4 regions of the Marinobacterium sp. YM272 genome follow, and region 1 is predicted to be linked to each of the others. Evidence: predicted binding sites of a transcription regulator. Region 1 holds the regulator's gene; each other region holds the start of a gene.
The links. Region 1 encodes sigma-54, which starts transcription at its own class of promoters, with help from an activator protein. Its sites were predicted from a motif close to TGGCACNNNNNTTGCTNT; they were not measured.
Positions count from the first base shown of each region.

Region 2: ACQUQP_RS05780 (aminomethyltransferase family protein) is a predicted target of sigma-54. The motif match lies at 3,557-3,574, and genes of this name have one in related genera.
Region 3: nifL (nitrogen fixation negative regulator NifL) is a predicted target of sigma-54. The motif match lies at 2,477-2,494, and genes of this name have one in related genera.
Region 4: flgB (flagellar basal body rod protein FlgB) is a predicted target of sigma-54. The motif match lies at 2,081-2,098, and genes of this name have one in related genera.

Region 1 is NZ_CP194171.1:1,365,203-1,370,199, forward strand. Features, by position in the region: gene rapZ (RNase adapter RapZ) at 1-242, opposite strand, end outside; gene ACQUQP_RS06310 (PTS sugar transporter subunit IIA) at 242-709, opposite strand; gene hpf (ribosome hibernation promoting factor) at 737-1,027, opposite strand; gene ACQUQP_RS06320 (RNA polymerase factor sigma-54) at 1,080-2,588, opposite strand; gene lptB (LPS export ABC transporter ATP-binding protein) at 2,641-3,366, opposite strand; gene lptA (lipopolysaccharide transport periplasmic protein LptA) at 3,363-3,881, opposite strand; gene lptC (LPS export ABC transporter periplasmic protein LptC) at 3,871-4,440, opposite strand; gene ACQUQP_RS06340 (KdsC family phosphatase) at 4,442-4,978, opposite strand; gene ACQUQP_RS06345 (KpsF/GutQ family sugar-phosphate isomerase) at 4,978-4,997, opposite strand, start outside.
Region 2 is NZ_CP194171.1:1,226,333-1,231,329, forward strand. Features, by position in the region: gene ACQUQP_RS05765 (aspartate aminotransferase family protein) at 1-998, shown strand, start outside; gene fabG (3-oxoacyl-ACP reductase FabG) at 995-1,765, shown strand; gene ACQUQP_RS05775 (DMT family transporter) at 1,942-2,274, shown strand; gene ACQUQP_RS05780 (aminomethyltransferase family protein) at 2,345-3,484, opposite strand; gene purU (formyltetrahydrofolate deformylase) at 3,941-4,813, shown strand; gene ACQUQP_RS05790 (FAD-dependent oxidoreductase) at 4,835-4,997, shown strand, end outside.
Region 3 is NZ_CP194171.1:2,011,280-2,016,276, forward strand. Features, by position in the region: gene rsxC (electron transport complex subunit RsxC) at 1-1,091, opposite strand, end outside; gene ACQUQP_RS08955 (RnfABCDGE type electron transport complex subunit B) at 1,119-1,643, opposite strand; gene rsxA (electron transport complex subunit RsxA) at 1,672-2,244, opposite strand; gene nifL (nitrogen fixation negative regulator NifL) at 2,529-4,112, shown strand; gene nifA (nif-specific transcriptional activator NifA) at 4,123-4,997, shown strand, end outside.
Region 4 is NZ_CP194171.1:1,050,160-1,055,156, reverse strand. Features, by position in the region: gene ACQUQP_RS04980 (flagellar hook-basal body complex protein) at 1-496, opposite strand, end outside; gene ACQUQP_RS04975 (flagellar hook capping FlgD N-terminal domain-containing protein) at 511-1,194, opposite strand; gene flgC (flagellar basal body rod protein FlgC) at 1,216-1,650, opposite strand; gene flgB (flagellar basal body rod protein FlgB) at 1,653-2,051, opposite strand; gene ACQUQP_RS04960 (CheR family methyltransferase) at 2,226-3,065, opposite strand; gene ACQUQP_RS04955 (chemotaxis protein CheV) at 3,080-4,018, opposite strand; gene flgA (flagellar basal body P-ring formation chaperone FlgA) at 4,017-4,796, shown strand; gene flgM (flagellar biosynthesis anti-sigma factor FlgM) at 4,987-4,997, shown strand, end outside.

The sequences.
Region 1 (4,997 bases):
TCCCGTTTTGCCAGTTCGCCGATAATCTCTGGGAAGGCGTGCAGGTTGCTGATCAGGTTGCGGGCGTCGATGCTGACGGCCAGGCGTCCCGGGTGTTCCGGGTCGCCGAGCATCTGGTCGATCAGGTCAGGCAGAAGACGGGCTGGCAGGTTGTCGATGCAGTAGAAATCAACGTCTTCGAGCGCCTGCAAGGCTGTGCTTTTGCCTGAGCCGGAGCGACCGCTGATCACGACAAGCTTCATTAAGCCCCCAGTTTCTCCATCTGCGTTATGAAGGTGGAGTAAAGCTCGGCGGAGGTCTCACAGCCGCGCAGCTTTTCCCTGGCGTCGCGCTGGCTGAACAGCTCGGCCAGTCCCGCCAGTGTCTGCAGATGCTCCTCTGCGCCGTCTTCGGGCACCAGCAGGAAGCAGAGCAGGTCCACGGGCTGGTTGTCGATAGCGTCAAAGTCTATCGGCGTCGCCAGTGTCATCACCAGTGCCACCGCGCTTTCGCAGGCGGGCAACCGGCAATGGGGGATCGCAACGCCATCACCGATACCGGTACTGCCAAGGCGTTCCCGGTTCAACAGACCGGCAAAGATCTCTTCCGAGGGGGGATTACCAGACTGGCCAGCGAGAGTATCGCTGGCCAGTTCGAGGGCTCTTTTTTTGCTGACGACATCGGCGTGACAGAGAGTGCGCGATTCGTTCAGCAGTTCAGTTAAGTTCATTATCTGACAGGAGCGTCCGGTTTTCGTTTATTTGTGCGCCTTCATCTTTTCCTTGTGCTTGATGATCTGGCGATCAAGTTTATCCACCAGTCCGTCGATGGCTGCATACATATCATCGTGTTCGTGCGTCGCGAAAATCTGGCCGCCGGCCAGGTGAAGATCGGCTTCGGCCTGTTGACGCTGCTTCTCAACGCTCAGAGTCACCTGGGTGTTGGTGATGTTATCGAAATGGCGCTCCAGTTTGTCAAACTTGGTACGAACATAGTCGTTAAGGGCATCGGTCAGTTCGACATGATGGCCAGTGATGTTGATCTGCATACGTTTTCTCCTAGTCACAATGCACGCTTTTTTATCGTGCTTTCCACTTCAATTAAACCAGACGCTTCCGCTCATTAGAAGGCGGAATTGCCATCGCTTCACGATATTTTGCAATCGTGCGTCTGGCGACGTTGATTCCCTGTTCGTCCAGCAGTTGAGCGATCTTGTTATCGCTGAGCGGTTTGCCCGGATTTTCCGCTGACACCAGCTTTTTGATCAGCGCGCGGATGGCGGTGGAGGAGGCTGCGCCGCCGTCCGAAGTGCTGACATGGCTGGAGAAGAAATACTTCAGCTCAAAGATGCCGCGCGGCGTGTGCATGTACTTTTGTGTGGTGACGCGCGAGATGGTCGATTCATGCATGCCCACCGCTTCGGCGATGTCATGCAGCACCATCGGTTTCATCGCCTCTTCGCCCTGTTCAAGAAAATCGGACTGGCGTTCAACGATCTCTGTGGCCACCTTCAGCAGGGTGTCGTTGCGGCTCAGCAGGCTCTTAAGGAACCAGCGCGCCTCCTGCAGATGGTTCTTGAGGAAATTGTTGTCGGCGCTGTTGTCGGCGCGTCGGATCAGGTCAGCATACTGGGCGTTGATCCGCAGTTTCGGCGCGGCCTCGGGGTTGAGGTTGACCGCCCACTCACCCTTGATTTTGGTGACCACCACGTCGGGGATGACATATTCCGACTGGCTCGGATTGATCATCGCGCCGGGTTTCGGGTTCAGCGACTGGATCAGGCGGATGATCTCCTGCAGTTGCTCTTCCTTCACCCGCATACGCCGCAGCAGGGTTTTGTAGTCGTGGTTGCCGAGCAGTTGCAGGTGCTCGCTGACCAGCCTGAGTGCGTCCTGCAGGTACGGGGTGTCGGGGTCCAGCTGGCGCAGCTGGATCGCCAGGCACTCGCTCAGGTCGCGGGCTGCAACGCCGGGCGGGTCGAACTGCTGGACACGGTGCAGGACTGCTTCGATCTCGTCCTGCTCGGTCTCGATGAAGTCTTCCGGGTACTGGCGGGTGAACTGCTCGATCAGCTCTTCCACTGACAGGGTGAGATAACCATCCGGCTCGATACCGTCGATGATCGCTTCAGCCACCAGACGGTCGTTATCGCTCATCGGTGTCAGGTTGAGCTGCCAGATCAGGTGGTCCTGCAGGGTCTCGTCGCGGGTGTCGTTATCGCCCGGTTCCCAGTCATCATCGCGCGCGGGAGCGGAGGCGGCCGGGGTCGTCTGGTAAGTGTCATCCCAGGAACTGTCAGTGGTCAGCTCGGTCGGGATATCCTCGCTCCAGCTGTCTTCCGGGGTATCTTCGTAGCTTTCTTCGCGCTCGGATTCGCCACTTTCGGCGGCTTCAGGTTTTTCCTGGGTGTTATCGCTCTCATTGCCGTCGTCGCTGCCCGGCAGTTCGTTATCCTCTTCGCTGACCTCGAGCAGCGGGTTGCTCTCCAGCGCCTGCTGGATCTCCTGCTGCAGATCCAGCGTCGATAGCTGAAGCAGACGGATCGCCTGCTGCAGCTGTGGCGTCATGGTGAGTTGCTGACCGATTTTGAGCTGTAAGGATTGCTTCATACTACTACGCGATAAACCATTACTGGGTCGGTGTTAGTGGCGCCCCAGGCTGCTAGAGCCTGAACTGCTCGCCAAGGTAAGCCTGACGTACCTGCTGGTTTGCCAGGATCTGTTCCGGGTTGCCCTGCGCCAGGATCCCGCCGTCACTTACAATATAGGCGCGCTGACAGATATCGAGCGTCTCACGTACGTTGTGATCTGTGATCAGCACGCCGATGCCCCTGTCCTGCAGGTGTCTTACCGTCTGCTTGATATCCCCGACGGAGATCGGATCTACGCCTGCAAACGGCTCATCCAACAGGATGAAGTGGGGCTCGGTTGCCAGGGCGCGTGCGATTTCCACGCGGCGGCGTTCACCGCCTGACAGCGACATGCCGATGCTGTGTGTCAGATGGGTGATATGAAACTCTTCGAGCAGCTGTTCCAGCTTGGCTTCACGCTGCGCCTTGCTCAGGTCTTTGCGTGTTTCCAGGATGGCAAGCAGGTTGTCTTTAACGCTGAGCTTGCGAAATATGGACGCTTCCTGCGGCAGGTAGCCGATACCGGAACGGGCCCGGCCGTGCATCGGTAGCCGGGTAATGTCGTCCTGGTTGATGCGAATCTGGCCGTGATCCGCCTTGATCAAACCGACGATCATATAAAAACAGGTAGTCTTGCCGGCGCCATTGGGGCCCAAAAGGCCAACGACCTCGCCGCTGCTGATCTGCAGCGATACATCACGCACGACCTGGCGGCTTTTGTAACTCTTGGCCAGGTGGAGGGCTTCAAGCTGCATCATGGGTTGTCTCCAGCCTGCTTGGGCTGAATCACCATTTTGACCCGTTGGTCGCCGCTTTCGCTGCTGAAGGCGTTAACTATCGCTTTGTCCATGTTGTAGACAATGCGCTGGCCGGAAAATGTGTCTTTTCCCTGTTCGACGCGGGCTTCCTGCGTGATCGTGATTTCCTGCCGGTTTACCCGGTACTCCATGCGCAAACCGTAGGCATGGGTGACGGGGTCATCGGCGTTGGGTTTTTGTTCAAATTCTGCCGGTCGACCAATAGATACGATACGGTCTACATCGCCGTCCGCGCTGCGGTAAAGCTCGACCTGGTCGCCGCGAATTTTCATCGAGCCCTGTTCGATTTCCACGTTGCCCCGGTACACGGTCACGCCGGTGTTGTCGTTCATGCTGGCGCTGTCGGCGCCGATCTGGATCGGCTGGGATGAATCCTCGGGAAGCGCCATGGCAGGAGCCGACAGCCAGAATACCAGGCTGCAGATCGCGGCAGGAAGGGTCGGTTTAAGGCGCATTGTATCTACCCTTTACGTTAGAAAGCAGTTCAACCCGGCGCTCGTCGAAGTACACCTCGAGACCGGTGGTTTCGGTGCGCTCGTCTTCGCGAATCAACGTGGCGGGGGCGTCTGTCTCGGCATAATCCCTGGGTGGGTAAACGCTGAGCGTACTGGTTGTCAGTACCGAGCCGGGCCCGGATAGCGGATTATGGTTAACCTCCACATCGCCTGCAAGCTGAATCTCACTCTGATCATCCAGCACCCAGCCTTCGTTGGCGCGTATTTTGTATGCCCCACCCTTATCCTGCGGCATCAGCGTGCTGGGCTCAAGTAGCTTGCTGGAGTTGAGCCTGGGGTAGTGGCGCAGTTCGGGGGTTGTCCAGCTGCGTTGAAAAGAGCCGTCCTCACCCCAGTAGCGGGTCTCGGCATCGCGCATGAAGAAGTCGATACTGGTATCCGTATCCTGGCGCAGCGTCTTTTCCTGCGGCAGGTTGTTGCCGGCAAAACCCCACCAGAGCAACAGTGGCGTGAGAATCGCCAGGGCAACAAGCAGCCGCACTCGTCCCGCAGTCAGCACGTCAGAGGTACTCCTCAAGGATCGGCATCAGTTTCTCCTGGGCGGCGAGAACCAGTTCGCAGATCTCGCGTCCTGCACCCTGGCCCCCGGGCGTGGTGCTGACCCAGTCGGCCTGTTCGCGTACGTACCAGTGGCCATTCGGTACCGTGGCGCCAAAACCGGCACAGCGGATGGCGCCGAGATCGGGCAGGTCATCGCCGATATAAGCGGTGGATTCTGCATCGAACCCGGTTTCCTGCCAAAGCTCCTCCAGCGCAATGCGCTTGTCTTCCCGCCCCTGGCGCAGGTAGTTGATTCCCAGGGCTTCGGCGCGCAGTTCGACCTGGGGTGAGCGGCGTCCGGTAATAATGGCGCTTTTGATGCCGCCCTTGTGCAGCAGCTTGATGCCGAGGCCATCAAGGATACTGAACGACTTAATTTCACGGCCGTCGGCAAGAAAGTTGAGCTGACCGCTGTTGAGTATGCCGTCGACATCAAATACCACCAGCCTGACTTTTTTGAGTTTGGCCAGTTGTTCCTGGGATAGAGATTCGAGCATCAGATAACTCCCGCTTTCA
Region 2 (4,997 bases), 140 kb from region 1:
TGCCGCTGGAGAACGGGCGGCTGGTAATGACCTGTACGGGCAGCGAGGCCAACGATCTGGCGCTGCGGCTGGCGCGGCTGCATACCGGGCACCAGGGCATCATCGTCTCCGCAGCCGCCTATCACGGTAACACGGCAGCGGTGACCGAGGTGTCGCCCTCCTCGCTGAAGCAGGGCGGAGTACCCGACTATGTCGCCTGCATCGATCTGGAACCGCTCAATGTAGAGGCTGTGGATGCGGCGGCATTTCTCGACCAGCAGGTGGAAGCCGCACTCGAAAAGCTTGAATCGCGTGGCTTCGGCTGCGCCGCGCTGCTGATCGATTCGATTTTCTCCAGTGATGGCGTCTACGCCGATCCGGCCGGCGCCCTGGCGCCTGCCGTTGCGCGGGTTAAACACGCCGGCGGTCTGCTGATCGCCGATGAGGTGCAGCCCGGTTTTGGCCGTACCGGTTCCGAGTTATGGGGCTTTGCCCGTCATGGTCTGATCCCGGATATCGTCACCTTCGGCAAGCCGATGGGGAACGGCTACCCGGTGGCGGGACTCGCGGCGCCGGATGCACTGCTGGCGGAGCTCTCGGCACAGACTGGCTATTTCAACACCTTCGGTGGCTCCTCGGTGGCGGTGGCGGCCGCGCAGGCGGTGCTGGATACGCTGGCCGAAGAACAGCTGCAGGCCAACGCGCTCAGCACCGGTAATGAACTGCTGGCGGGGCTGCGCTCACTCTGCGATGAGTTTCCACAGTTGGCGCGGGTACGCGGTGCCGGCCTGTTTATCGGTGTGGATATCGTTGCGCCAGAGGGGCAGCCGGACCCACTGACCTGCAGCCGCATTATCAACGCCCTGCGTCACCGCGGGGTACTGATCGGCGCCGCAGGACTCTACGGCAATGTGCTGAAAATTCGCCCGCCGCTCTGTTTTAAACCCGAACATCTTGACCTGTTGCTGGAGCAGCTCCGCCAGGTACTTGTTAACGATTTAACAGGAGATAAAGCATGACTGAGACAAGCAAGCGCGTCGCCATGGTCACCGGTGCCAGCAAGGGCATAGGTCTGGGGATCGCCCGGGTATTCGCCGCCCAGGGGTACAAAGTCGCCGTGGTGGCGCGTCACATGGAGGCCGCCGAGCAGGCTGTGGCCGGTATCGTTGCCGCTGGCGGTGAGGCGATGGCTGTTGCCGCTGACGTGACCGATCGTGCCTCGCTTAAAGACGCTGTGGAAAAGGTAACCGCAGCGTTTGGCGGGATGGACGTGCTCTGCGCCAATGCCGGCATTTTTCCGTCCGCCGATCTTGAAACCATGACTGAAGATGACTGGGATCTGGTGCTGAACACCAACCTGAAAGGGATGTTCAATACCGTGCAGGCGGCGATTCCAGCCCTTAAGAAAAGTAGCGCCGGTCGCATCGTGGTGACCTCGTCGATCACCGGGCCGGTCACCGGCTATCCGGGCTGGTCGCATTACGGTGCCAGCAAGGCCGGGCAGCTCGGTTTTGTACGCACGGCGGCGATCGAGATGGCGAAATACGGCATTACCGTCAACGCCGTGATGCCGGGCAATATCATCACCGAAGGGCTGGAAGGCATGGGGGAGGACTACCTCAGTCAGATGGCGGCCTCCATCCCGCTGAAGCGCCTGGGTAGTGTGGAGGATATTGGCGAGGCGGCGGCCTTCTTTGCCTCACCGGCGGCCGCCTACATCACCGGTCAGACGCTGGTGGTCGATGGCGGACAGATTCTGCCCGAGTCTCTTGAGGCTCTGGAGTAAGTCTCTCGAGGCTCTGGAGTAAGTCGCTGGAAACGGCAGGCTGATAAAGGTTTCGCGATGCGAAGATAAGAGGGCAGCCCCTGGGTTGCCTTGTTCGCGGGCTACTGTCAGCATCCAGTCTCTTGGTACGCCACCCTGAGGGGGCGAAAGATCCGAGCTTGCTGGGGGATGGGGTGATGAAACAATGGATATTTCTGGCGGCGGCGATCGTCTCCGAGGTGATAGCGACCTCGGCGCTCAAATCCACAGAGAGCTTTACCCGGCCGATCCCCTCAGTGATTGTGGTGGTGGGGTATGTGCTGGCTATCTATCTGCTTGGGCTGACGCTGAAGACTATCCCGGTCGGTATCGCCTACGCGATCTGGGCTGGCATGGGGGTAGTGCTGGTGGCGCTGGTGTCCTGGCTGGCGTTCGGTCAGCGACTGGATCTGCCGGCGGTACTGGGCATCTGCCTGATTATCGCGGGCGTCGCCGTGATCAATCTGTTCTCGAAAACGGCGGTGCACTGAGCTTTTCTTGCGGCTAGAACTCAATTAAAAAGAGGGCGCCGATACGCCCTCTCTCTATTTTTCGGCGATATCAGCCCTTGGCTGTGCGCTTTTTCTTCTCCGGATCATCAAACGGCAGGGTATGGGCGATGGCCGATACCTCCAGACTGCCCTTGACCTGCAGCGGTGTACCCTGCTCCGCGTACGGCACTTCAATACGGGCGATCGCCATGGAACGGTCGGTCAGGCGGGAGTACATGGCACAGGTGATCACGCCGACTTTCTTGCCGTTAGCCCAGAGTTCATCGCCCTCGGCAGCGGCTTCTTTACCATCCAGCAGCACACCGAAGATCTTGAAGCGCTCTTTGCCCTGCAGGCGGAAGTGCTCGAAAGCGCCGCAGAAGTCGGTCTTGTCCTTGGACACGGTGAAGTCCAGTCCCAGCTCCCAGAGTGTATCGCCGGCCGGCTCATTCTCGAACGGGTAGAACTCCGAGTTATCGAAGGGGTAGAACAGCAGGTAGCTTTCGGTACGCAGCCAGTCCAGTGCGGTGAATGAGCAGGGGATAATACCGAAATCCTTGCCCTGTTCGAGGATGCCGTCCCAGATGGTGGCGGCATCGGTGGCCTTACAGAAGATCTCGTAACCGCGCTCGCCGGTGTAGCCGGTACGAGAGATGGTTACCGGGCAGCCGAACAGGCGTGCGTGGGTGTGATGGAAGTAGGGCAGGTCACGGATGCCTTCGACATGCTCGGCGAGGAAGTCCACGGCAGTCGGGCCCTGCAGTGACAGATCGTGCAGGTCATCATCGAATAGTACGGCGACCTGCTTGCCAAGTGCCGCCTGCACCAGCCGCTCATAGCCGCCACCGGTACCGTGTACGACCATGAAAGAGTTCGGGCCCATGCGATAGATGACGCAGTCATCGATGAACTTGCCGCCCTCATTGAGCATGGTGGCGTAGACCGCCTTGCCCGGATACAGCTTGGAAATATCACGGGTGGTTGCCCACTCCAGCAGGCTTTCCGCATGCGGGCCTACGTAGTGAACCTTCTTAAGGCCCGATACATCCATCAGGCCCGCCTTGGTACGAATAGCCTCATGCTCGTCGGCGAGGGTGTAACCGCTGTTGCTGTAGGTCCATGCGGTGGGCATGCCATTCCAGTCTTCCAGGTTAGAGCCCAGTGCGCGGTGTTTGTCGGCCAGGGCGGCGATACGCCAGGAATTAGCCATTGGTGCCTCCTTATATAGAGTAAGCAGAAAATCGCTATGATTCCTGCTAGGGGAATATTATTCCCAAAAGGAAAAGCAAGAGTCGCGCCAGTCCTGCGAAAGGTTCGATTCCCATTAGTTAAAAAATATTCCTATATAAGGAGGGCTGTGCGGCAGGGTGGTTTGGCTCCCTGATTGTGCAGAAGCCGACTTGGCGGTGCGTTTAGGTATGTTTTGCTTGGAGATGGTGCATGAGTGCTTCCTGCTGGTGCGATTTATTGATGCAGATCAGTATCCATAAGTCGCAATAGATACGCGCCTGAATTTTCCTAAAAGGAAATAAATATTCACAAACCTACTGTTTTCAGGCCTCTGGCGAGAGCGCCGCAAAAAATTTCCTGACTTTTGCCAAGTTGGCAAAGAGTTTGCTTTCTCATAAATAAATTATTTTTCTTCTTGAGAATAAAGGTGAGAAAGATGGTTCTCGATCCCCAGAATACCCGGCGTTTTCGATTCACTATTTCCTGCCCCGACAAGGTCGGCATCGTTGCTGCGGTCACGCAGTTCATCTCTGACCATAACGGCTGGATCAGCGAAGCCCACCAGTTCGCTGACCCGGAACACTGCACCTTCTTTATGCGCTATGAAGTGGTCTCCGACTCGCTGCCGTTTGAGCTCGAAGAGCTGAAAGAAAAGTTCGCACCGGTGGCCGATGAGTTTGATATGACCTGGAACATCACCGACTCTGCGGCTAAAAAGCGCGTCGTTCTGATGGTCTCCAAGGAAGCCCATGCGCTGTCAGATCTCCTGTACCGCTGGCGCTCAGGGGAACTGAATATCGACATCCCCTGCGTTATCTCCAACCACGACGATCTGCGCTCCTATGTTGAGTGGCATGGCATTCCCTACATCCACGTGCCTGTGGATATGAGCAACAAGGAACCGCACTTCCAGGCGGTGCGCGAGCAGATCGCGGCGGCCGATGCGGATGCCATCGTGCTGGCCAAGTACATGCAGATCATTCCGGAAGAGCTGTGTGAGATCTACCCGAACAAGATCATCAACATCCACCACAGCTTCCTGCCTTCATTTATCGGTGCGCGTCCTTATCACCAGGCTGCAGAGCGCGGTGTTAAGCAGATCGGCGCCACCTGCCACTACGTCACCTCTGAGCTCGATGGCGGCCCGATCATCGAGCAGGACGTGCAGCGTGTGACACACCACAACACCACCAAGGATATGGTTCGCCTTGGTAAGGATGTTGAGAAAGCAGTTCTGGCGAGAGGCCTGCGTTACCACATCGAGGACCGTGTCCTTGTGTACGGAAACAAGACCGTAGTTTTTGCCTGATTATCCGTTTGGAGACGAGCAATGCCCTGGCGCTTACTGAAATTCGGGTTGCAGAGCGAGCATAACGAGCCCCGCTTCTTCCCGGAGAGCAAACCGCTCAAATCGCACTACGACGTAGTCATCATTGGTGGCGGCGGCCACGGTATGGCTTGCGCCTACTATCTGGCAAAAGAGCACGGCATCA
Region 3 (4,997 bases), 650 kb from region 1:
TTGCTGATCTCCGGCTCTGCCAGTGCGAGTATGCCGCTGGCTCCCTTGGTGACGGGCACGTCCTGGGTGCGCAGAATCTGGCCCATCATCGGTCCGCCCATAACGATACGTGCGGGTGGTTCGCTCACCCCGCCGCTATGCTCGAGCAGCCAGTTCACCGGGGTGCCAAGCAGCACCTCCACATTACGTGGGGTGTCGATGCACTGGCCGGAGAGGGTGACAATCCGCGAGATCAACGGACGGTTCTCATAGAGTGCCTGGTGCACCGCAAAGGCGGTGGCCACGTTATGGACCAGGGCGCCGACCTCGGAACTGCGCCCACCGGCGGGTACTTCCTGCCCCATGATCGCGTGGATCAGCTGCTTGGCTGAACCCATCGGGTAGCGCGCCGGGATCACCTGTACACTCACGTCATCGAATGCTTCTGCGGCCGCCTGCATCGCGGCGATCGCCTCCGGCTTGTTGTCTTCAATACCGGCAACGATGCGGCGGGCACCGATGGCTCGCTGAATCAGACGGGCACCGGAGATGATCCCCTCGGCGCGTTCACGCATCAGCATATCGTCGCAGGTCAGATAGGGTTCGCACTCGCTGCCGTTGAGGATCAGTGTATCGATCTTCTGACGCGCGCCGGACTTTAGCTTCAGCGCTGCGGGAAAGGTGGCCCCGCCAAGGCCGACGATACCGGCCTGGTCGACAAGCTCTGCGATCTCGGCAGGTGACAGCAGCATCGGATCGATGGCCGCTCCCGGCTGCGGACTTTTATCCAGGCCGTCCGGCTCGATGCTGATTGCCTCGGTGGTCAGGCTGGAGGGGTGCGGAGCCGTGACCGGACCGATAGCGGTGATGATACCGGAGGTCGGCGCATGCAGTGAGGCGCAGACATCGTCACCGGTGGAAGTGGCGATCAGCTGCCCCTTGAGCACGTGATCGCCGACGCTGACCACCGGATCTGCCGCCCTGCCGGCATGCTGTCGCAACGGCAGCTGCAGTAGCGGCGGAATGCCCAGCGTATGGATCGGCAAACCGGTGCTCTGTTCCTTGCGTTCTTCCGCGTGAACGCCACCTCTGATTTTGAGCTTTCCAAACATAACTTATCCCGCCACTTGTTCCGCCACTTAAGCCGCCGCCGGTTTTGGCCAATGCCAGTTGTCCAGGGTTTCCTGCTCGGGCTGCATCGCGATGCAGTCTTCCGGACAGGCGTCTACACATTTGCCGCAGCCGGTACAGGCATCGGCAAAGACCACATGAATCTGCTTGTTGGCGCCCATGATCGCGTCGGTGGGGCAGACCCGGTAACAGCGGCAGCAGCCGGTACACAGTGACTCCTCGATACTCGCCAGCATCGGTTCGGACGCCATACCAGACAGGTCGGCGTCGACGCCAAGCTTTTCGGCCAGGGACTGCGCCAGTGCGCGGCCGCCCGGCGGACAGCAGGTTACCTCCGCATCGCCGGCGACCATCGCCTCGGCAGCGCCGCTGCAGCCAGGGAACCCGCATTGGCCGCAGTGGGTGCCGGGTAGCATCGACTCGACCTCTTTCACCAGTGGGTTCTCTTCCACGGCGAACACCTTATCGGCGTAGCCAAGCAGCAGGCCCAGAGCCAGGCCAAGAAGTGTCAGGACAGCAACAGCAGTTACCATGGCGAATATCTCCTCTTTGAGGGCGGGCTCAGACGAGTCCGCCAAACCCCATGAAAATCATCGACAGTAGGCCGGCAGTTACCAGCCCCACCGGTGCGCCGGCGAAGGTGGCCGGTACGTTCGACAGTGCCAGGCGCTCGCGCAGCCCGGCGAAGATGATCAGCACCATCGAGAAGCCGATAGAGGCACCAAAGCCGTAGACCACGCTCTCGATAAAACTCAGTCCCTCCTGCACGTTGAGCAGCGCCACGCCGAGCACGGCGCAATTGGTGGTGATCAGCGGCAGGAAAATACCCAGCGTCTGGTGCAGCAGCGGGCTGGTTTTTTTCACCATCATCTCGGTGAACTGCACCACCGCGGCGACCACCAGGATGAACGAGATGATGCGCAGGAACTGGAGGCCGAGCGGCTCCAGCAGGTAGTACTCCATCAGCCAGCTGGACACGCTTGAGAGCGTGAGTACAAAAGTGGTGGCCAGCCCCATGCCGGTGGCGGTACTGAATTTGTTGGACACGCCCATCAGCGGACACAGGCCGAGGAATTTGACCAGCACCACGTTATTCACGAGTACAGTGCCGATAAACAGGGTGATCAGTTCCATGTCGCGCTTTACCTCCAGACAGGCAGATAGTCTTCTGGGGTGGAATTTGCACCAAGCGTGCCATGGTTAAGCGATTGAAAAATAAAGGAGTAATTTGTCGGTCGCCTGTGTGAATAGCGACATTGTTGGTTTTGTAACAGATCGGTGCAGGCGTGCACTTTAATGTGTCGCCCTTGCTACATTCACCCCTGTTTTTATGTGGTCTTTCTTTATATATAGGAGATCGGTCGGGTGGCGCAGTAATTGCTTCCTCAGCATATCCCGTCACCAAAGGAGCCTAGCGTATGGCGCAAACGAAGAAGCCAGGTATCACCGATGAGACTCCTGTCCTTGAGAATAGTGAGCTGTTACAGGGCCTGCCGGCCAGCGTGTTTTTTCAGGCAGTAGAGCACTCGCCGGTCGCGATCTCGATTACCGATCTTCACGCCAATATTCTTTACAGCAACCGGGCCTTTACCAAGGAAACCGGTTATGAGGCCAGCGAAGTGCTGGGCCGTAACGAGTCGGTACTTTCCAACCGCAACACCCCACGTCTGGTTTACGACGCACTCTGGGGTCGGTTGCAACAACTCAAACCCTGGTCTGGCGTACTGGTCAACCGGCGTAAGGATGGCAAGCGCTACCTGGCCGAGCTGATGGTTGCGCCGGTGCTGGATGAAGAAAACCAGCCGATCCATTACCTGGGTATGCATCGCGACGTTACGGAACTCTACTCGCTGGAACAGCGGGTGCAGAACCAGAAGGCGATGATCGAAAAGGCGGTCAACGCCGCCAACGTGGCGATGGTACTGCTTGATGAGGAGGAGAAAATTGTCCTCGATAACCTCGCTTACAAGACGCTCGCCACCGATATGTGCCCGCAGGAGCCCAGCCATGTGATCCTGCGCGCCCTGCAGGACGATATGGGCGAGCGTCTGGACACCATCCGTGAGCGTGGCGTTGGCTTCAGCGATTACGAGGTGCGCCTCGATATCGGCAGAAACAGCACGCCGCGCTGGTTCTCCATCGATGGCAGCATGATCGAGATCGGCGATGAAACCGCCGACTCCTTCTTCGCTCAGCCGGAGCGTCGTTACCTGATGCTGGTGATCAACGATGTCACCGAGCTGCGCCGGCGTCAGCATGCCGAGCAGATGAATGCGCTCAAGCTGCTGATCGCCGAAGAGGAAGCGCTGCAGAGTATGCGCGAGGCACTTAACGGCGCGCTCTATCAGTTCCAACGCCCGTTGAACCTGATGAACGCCGCGGTGCGCATGCTGGAACAGCGTAAGGGTGACGAGGGTGCGCTGACGGAGCAGGTGATCGGAGCGCTGCGTGAGGCGATTGGTGCCGGCAACGAAGCGCGCGAAAAGCTGGAACAGGCGCTGCCCAACGAAACCCCGGGCGTAAAGAGTTCGATCAACATGAACGAGCTGCTGCGCAATGTGCTGGAGCTCTCCACCTCTGATCTGCTCAAGCACGGCATTCTGGTGGATTGGCATCCGCCGCTGCACATGCCGGCGATGATCGGTTTTGAGAGCCGCCTGCACAGCCTGTTCAAGCAGCTCGTCGATAACGCTATAGAAGCGATGGCCTCAAGTGGTACCTCGCGCCGGGAGCTGAGTATCGTGGCCCGGGTGGAGGGGGGCGACGTGGTCGTCAATATCTCCGATACCGGCCCCGGTGTATCCGAAGAGAACCGTACCCGCGTATTTGAGCCGTTCTTCAGCACCAAACCCAATACCAACAAGGGTGCCGGCTATGGCATGGGCCTGACCATCGTTCAGGAGATCGTCGCCGAGCACCTGGGAACCGTACATATCGATCCCCTCTACCAGGAGGGCTGCAGAGTCTGTGTCCATCTACCCCTGGGAACAGCCCGCAGCTAAGGAGCCGATTATGACGATGCAAGGAATTTTTACCCCGCGTAACCGTTCCGAGCTGCTCGACCGGCAGCTCAGCGTTCTCAGTATTGTGTGCCGGACGCTGACACGATCACTGGACCTTAAGGCCAGTCTCGATGAGCTGCTCAAGGTGCTGCACGTCGAAGGCGGCATGAAGCATGGCCTGGTGGCGCTGATGGATCCTGAGCTCGGTGAGCTCTGCGTCAGCGCCGTTCACAGTGGCTCCGAGATGGTCCAGCAGGCGAAAACAGCGGTCCGTTACCGCCGTGGCGAGGGGATTATCGGCACCATACTCCAAAGCGGTAACCCGGTGGTGCTGATGCGGCTATCCTCGGAACCCAAGTTCCTCGACCGGCTGGCTTTGTATGACTGGGAAGCGCCGTTTATCGGCGTGCCGCTAAAAGACCAGAGCGGCGAGGTGATCGGTGTCCTCAGTGCCCAGCCCGCTTCGGAGCTGGAAGAGTTTCTGGCCGATGAATCCCGTTTCATGGAGATGGTCGCCAACCTGGTGGTCCAGGCGGTACGGCTATTGGCCCAGGTACAGACCCAGCAGCGTAATATCACCGACGAGCGTGACGAGCTGCGCCGTACCGTGCGTGGCAAATTTGGTTTCGAGAACCTGATGGTGGGTCATACCACGCCGATGAAGCAGGTGTTCGACCAGATCCGCCGCGTCGCCAAATGGGATACCACCGTGCTGATCCGCGGCGAATCCGGTACCGGTAAGGAACTGGTGGCCTGCGCCATTCACTACAACTCGCCCAAGGCGCACAACAGTTTTGTACGCCTGAACTGTGCCGCGCTGCCGGAAAACCTGCTGGAGTCGGAGCTGTTCGGCCACGAAAAGGGCGCGTTCACAGGTGCTGTGAA
Region 4 (4,997 bases), 320 kb from region 1:
TGGAGTCAATATTGAATGAAAGCTCAATACTTTCAGTCGCCTTAGGCGGACTCTCTTTCTCGGTCACCCTCATATTATCGATGGGCAACCGGTTGCCATCGGAATCCAGCCCGTAACCCTGCAGGAACTTACCGGTCTTAGAGACAATATTGCCTTCTTTATCCAGTTCAAACGAACCCGCACGAGTGTAGGTAACACTGCCCTGACCATCATCCAGCTGGAAAAAGCCCGAGCCGTTGATCGCCAGGTCCAGGTTGTTATTGGTGAACTCGATGGTACCAGCGCTAAAGTCCTGCGCTATATCGGTTACCGTTACACCGGACCCAGGCGTGTTCGATGAACCAGCGCCTACAACGGCAGTGGCATAGATATCACCGAACTCGGTTCTGGATGCCTTGAAGCCAGTCGTGCTTGAGTTGGCGATATTGTTACCGGCCACATCCAACATCGTGGTGGAAGCCTTTAGACCTGTAACCGCTGTACTGAATCCTGCCATTATACTGCCCTCGGTTAACCCAGCTGTTTCACTTCACTCATATCGATAGAGCCAATTGCCGTATTGACCTTCATACCGATGCCGTTTTGGCCCAGAGTCACGCTGTTGATATTGAATCCCATGTAGGTCGCCACCTCTTCGTAGGTGCCGTCCTCTCCTGAAGCTGCTTCAGCCACAATACGGTAATTCCCGGGAGGAACGCCCTCTCCCGCCTTCCAGGCGAAGTTATGATCACCGGGAGTCTGCGCTCCCATATCCACCTGATCGACCAGATTACCTCCCGAATCGTAGATGGAGATACGGATATTGCTGGCACTGACATCGGTGGAAACCAGGCCGTCTACGTATCCCTCAGCTTCGGTCAGTTGAGCGATATTGGTATTTACAAATGCGCGCTGACCAACCATTGAGGACGCCTGGAGTGCCGTCTGGCTGCTGAGCAGAGTGTTGCTCATACCTTCCATCGTCGATGCCAGATTCTGAATACTCTCGACGTTACTCAATGTCGATATCTGCTGCATGAAGTCAGCGGGATCTGCAGGACTGGTTGGGTCCTGGTTCTGCAACTGAGCAATCAGCAGCTTCATGAACATCTGACTGTCTTCAGACTGAGATTCCAGCGAGGTTGCCTGGCTCTGGTTCGTCTGGTTTATCTGATCGAAAACGTTATTGTTGCCGACGCCGTTTACATTACTCATGGCGTTATCCTCTCAACCCAATCACTGCCCAAGCGTCAGCGTACGCTGCAACATCTGCTTGGCGGTGTTCATGATCTCCGTGTTGATCTGGAAAGAGCGGGAGGCGGAGATCATATCTGCCATCTCTTCCACGACATTCACATTCGGGTAGTACACATAGCCATTCTCGTCCGCCATCGGATGGCTCGGTTCATAGGCCATGCGCAGCGGCGCGTCGCTTTCAACAATACCTTCCACGCTGACGCCCTGCCCCGGTACCAGCCCCGCCTCGGCAGCGGCAAAATCATCTGCGCTTGGCTGCTGCACGGTGAACACCGGCTTGCGGGCACGGTAGGTTTCGCCCTCACTGGAGCTGACGCTCTCGGCGTTGGCCAGGTTACTGGCGGTGGTGTTCAGGCGTATGCTCTGCGCATTCATGGCAGAGCCGGCGATTCCGAAAACGTTAGACAGTGACATGCTTACTCACCCTTGACTGCGTTCATAAGGCCCGTGAATTTGCTGTTCAGGAAGGTGAAGGAGCTCTGAAAGCGGATGGCGTTATCGGTGTAGCGTGCCATCTCCTCCTGCACCTCGACGGTATTGCCGTCTACCGAGGGCTGATAAGGATTGCGGAACATCAGCTCGGCGGCAAAATCGGGCTCGATAAATTCATTGCTGTGCCCAAAGGAGGTGGTTTCCAGCTCCAGGCTCATCGCGTCCTGCTCACCGCGCAGTACCGATGCGAAATCTATATCGCGGGCCTTGAAACCCGGTGTATCAGCGTTGGCGATGTTATTGGCCAGCACTTCAGCGCGGCGCGCACGCAGCAACAGCGCGTCGTCGTGAATACCCAGTGCGGAATCGAAATTGATGGCCATGCAGCTCTCCTTTTGGTTGCTCATAATGCAAAGCAAATGGCGTACCAGAGAGACAGAAAGCCTGAATATGGGAGCTGCAGTCGGATAAGGAGTGATGTTGGGAGTTAAAGCGGCAAGAGGGTGCCTCCCGCTGGCGGCAAGGACTGCCGCCTTTGCCGCCAGCGGGAGCAGGTATCAGATCGCCTGGTAGATAATACCGGGGCGACAGTGAATCATCTTGTAGATATCGGAGAGCCCTGACAGGGACTCTGACGCCCCCAGCAGCAGATAACCGCCGGGACGAAGCTGACGACGCATCTTGCGCAGGATCTCCAGTTTCACGTCGGAGGAGAAGTAGATCAGTACGTTACGGCAGAAAATGATGTCGAACTGTCCCAGGGCGCCATACTGACCGAGCAGGTTGAGGCTTTGAAAACGTACGCGTGATTTGATGCCGGGCTGTACCTGCCAGGCGCCCTCCGAGGTGGCGTTGAAGTACTTCTTCAACCGATCCTGAGAGAGGCCCCGGCTGAGCGCCAGCATCTCGTATTCACCTTTCTGCGCCTGCTGCAGAATCTGGGTGGAAATATCGGTGGCGAGTATCTCCTCACCGGCACTGAACAGGCCAGGATTAGAGCGTTTGAACTCATCGATCACCATACTGATCGAGTAGGGTTCCTGTCCGCTGGAGCAGGCGGCGGACCAGATTCTCAGTTTCTGGAACTTGCGCTCTGCCCCGATCTCCGGCAATAGCCGCTTGGCAAGAATTTCGTAGGGGTGAATATCCCGAAACCAGAGTGTTTCGTTGGTGGTCATCGCGTCGATGACGCTCTCTTTCAACGCTTTGCCGCCAGGGCGGCTTAGCTGGTTAACCAACTCCTTGAGCGATGCGCAGCCCTGCTCGCGCACGATTTTGCCGAGACGACTCTGCACCAGGTACTGTTTGTGCTCTGCCAGCAGAATGCCGCAGCTTTGCTCCAGAAAAGCGCTGAATTGCCGGAAATCCTCGGCGGTAATCTCGAATCCCTGCCTCACCGATAAACCCGCCGTCAGTTTTCACGGATCTGGTTGATACGGTTGACCACAACCGATGCCAGCTCATTGGGGTTGAATTTGGCCAGAAAGCCATCGGCACCGACCTTCTTCACCATCGACACGTTGAAGCCGCCGCTGAGCGAGGTGTGCAGAACCACGTGCATGCGCTGCATACGGGTATCTTCCCTGATCATTGCCGTCAGTGTGTAGCCATCCATCTCCGGCATTTCGATATCGGAGATCACCATCAGGAACGACTTTTCGACATCGATCCCCTTGTCGGCCATGTCCCGCAGCAGCTCCCAGGCCTGCTTGCCGTTGTTGGCGGCGGTAACTTTCAGCCCCAGGCTTTCAAGTGAACGCTGCATCTGGTTTCGGGCCACGGCGGAATCATCGACGATCAATACGTGGTAATCGATCGCCTGCTGACGCACCTGACTGCTGGCAACCTCTTCACTGACCTCGGTGGGCATCGGATAGAGATCGGCGAGAATCTGCTCCACATCGAGAATCTCGATCAGGCGACCTTCATGCTCAAATACCGCGGTGAGATAGTTTTCCGAGCCGATTTCGGCCGGAGGCGGCATAATCTGATCCCACTGAGTGTTGAAGATGCGGTCCACCTTGCGCACCAGAAACGCGAGGGTGCGGCGGTTATACTCAGCTACAATCAGAAAGCACTTCAGCTGGTCCTCTTCCGGGATCGCCCTTCGGCCGATCGCTGCAGACAGGTCCAGCACCGGGATGGTTTCACCGCGAATGTGTGCCATACCCTTGATCGCCGTGGTCTGCCGGGGCACCTCGGTCAACTCGGGGCACTGCAGCACCTCACGTACTTTGAACACGTTGATGCCGTATTTCTGCGAGGTTTCCAGACCGAACAAAAGCAGCTCAAGACGGTTCTGCCCCACCATCTGAGTACGTAGGTTTACACTATCCAAGATACCTGACATGATCGTTCCAAACCCCAAGGCCAGCGTAGTAATGCCCTATCGTAAAGCCCTGTATTCTCAGGACTCAGGCGTGAACTTCCGCAATTTAATACTATTTGGTGTGCTCATCGCCACCTTTGTGTTTTTTCTCCCGCGATCTTCTTTCGCGTCCAGCGATACCAACTCTGACATAGAGGCTCAGGTCAGGTCGACAATCGGGGAGATTTACCGCGCAAGACTACCAGATAGTCGCTTAAACGTAACAGTAAACCCCATTAACCGCACCCTTTCTTTGACCCCCTGCAATCATCCGCTCAATGTCGAACTTCCGTTCGCCAGCGGCGAACGCGTCACCGCCAAGGTCAGCTGCCAATCCCCCCGGCAGTGGAGCCTGTTTGTCACCGCACGGGTGCAGCAATTTATCGATGTGGTGACGGCCCGCCGCCCGATCCCGAGAAACAGCACTATTCAGGCATCGGCACTGACATTGTCAGAGCGTGATGTCACAAGACTCAGGGGCGATTACTTCACCCGACTCCAGGATGTCGCCGGACAAACGGCAAGAACGCCCATCGATAACGCCGAGGTCATCTCGCCAAGAGCACTGGAAGCCACACTGGCGGTAAAGCGCGGTGACCAGGTCAACCTGGTGGTGCAAAAGGGAGGTCTGATTATCCGGACCAAGGGAATCGCACTGGAGGATGGTCACCTGAATGAGCAGATCGACGTCAGGAATCTCCGCTCTGGCCGCGAACTGCGTGGCAGGGTCACCGCCCCCGGCACCGTCAGCATGGAATGATTCGCCTTGGCAACGTGGTCAGCCTGCCTGGTTGGCCCGGTTGCTGGCGGGGTTTATACTGATCATCTCAGGTATCTGAAAGTCGACTTTTCGGTACCTGAGGAATTTTGTCAGTTTTTTTTAGAATTTGCCTAAAGTTTCCGGCCGGCTAACCGATACCCTTAGCTGTAACAGATAAGAGGTACGTAAAATGGCAATCGA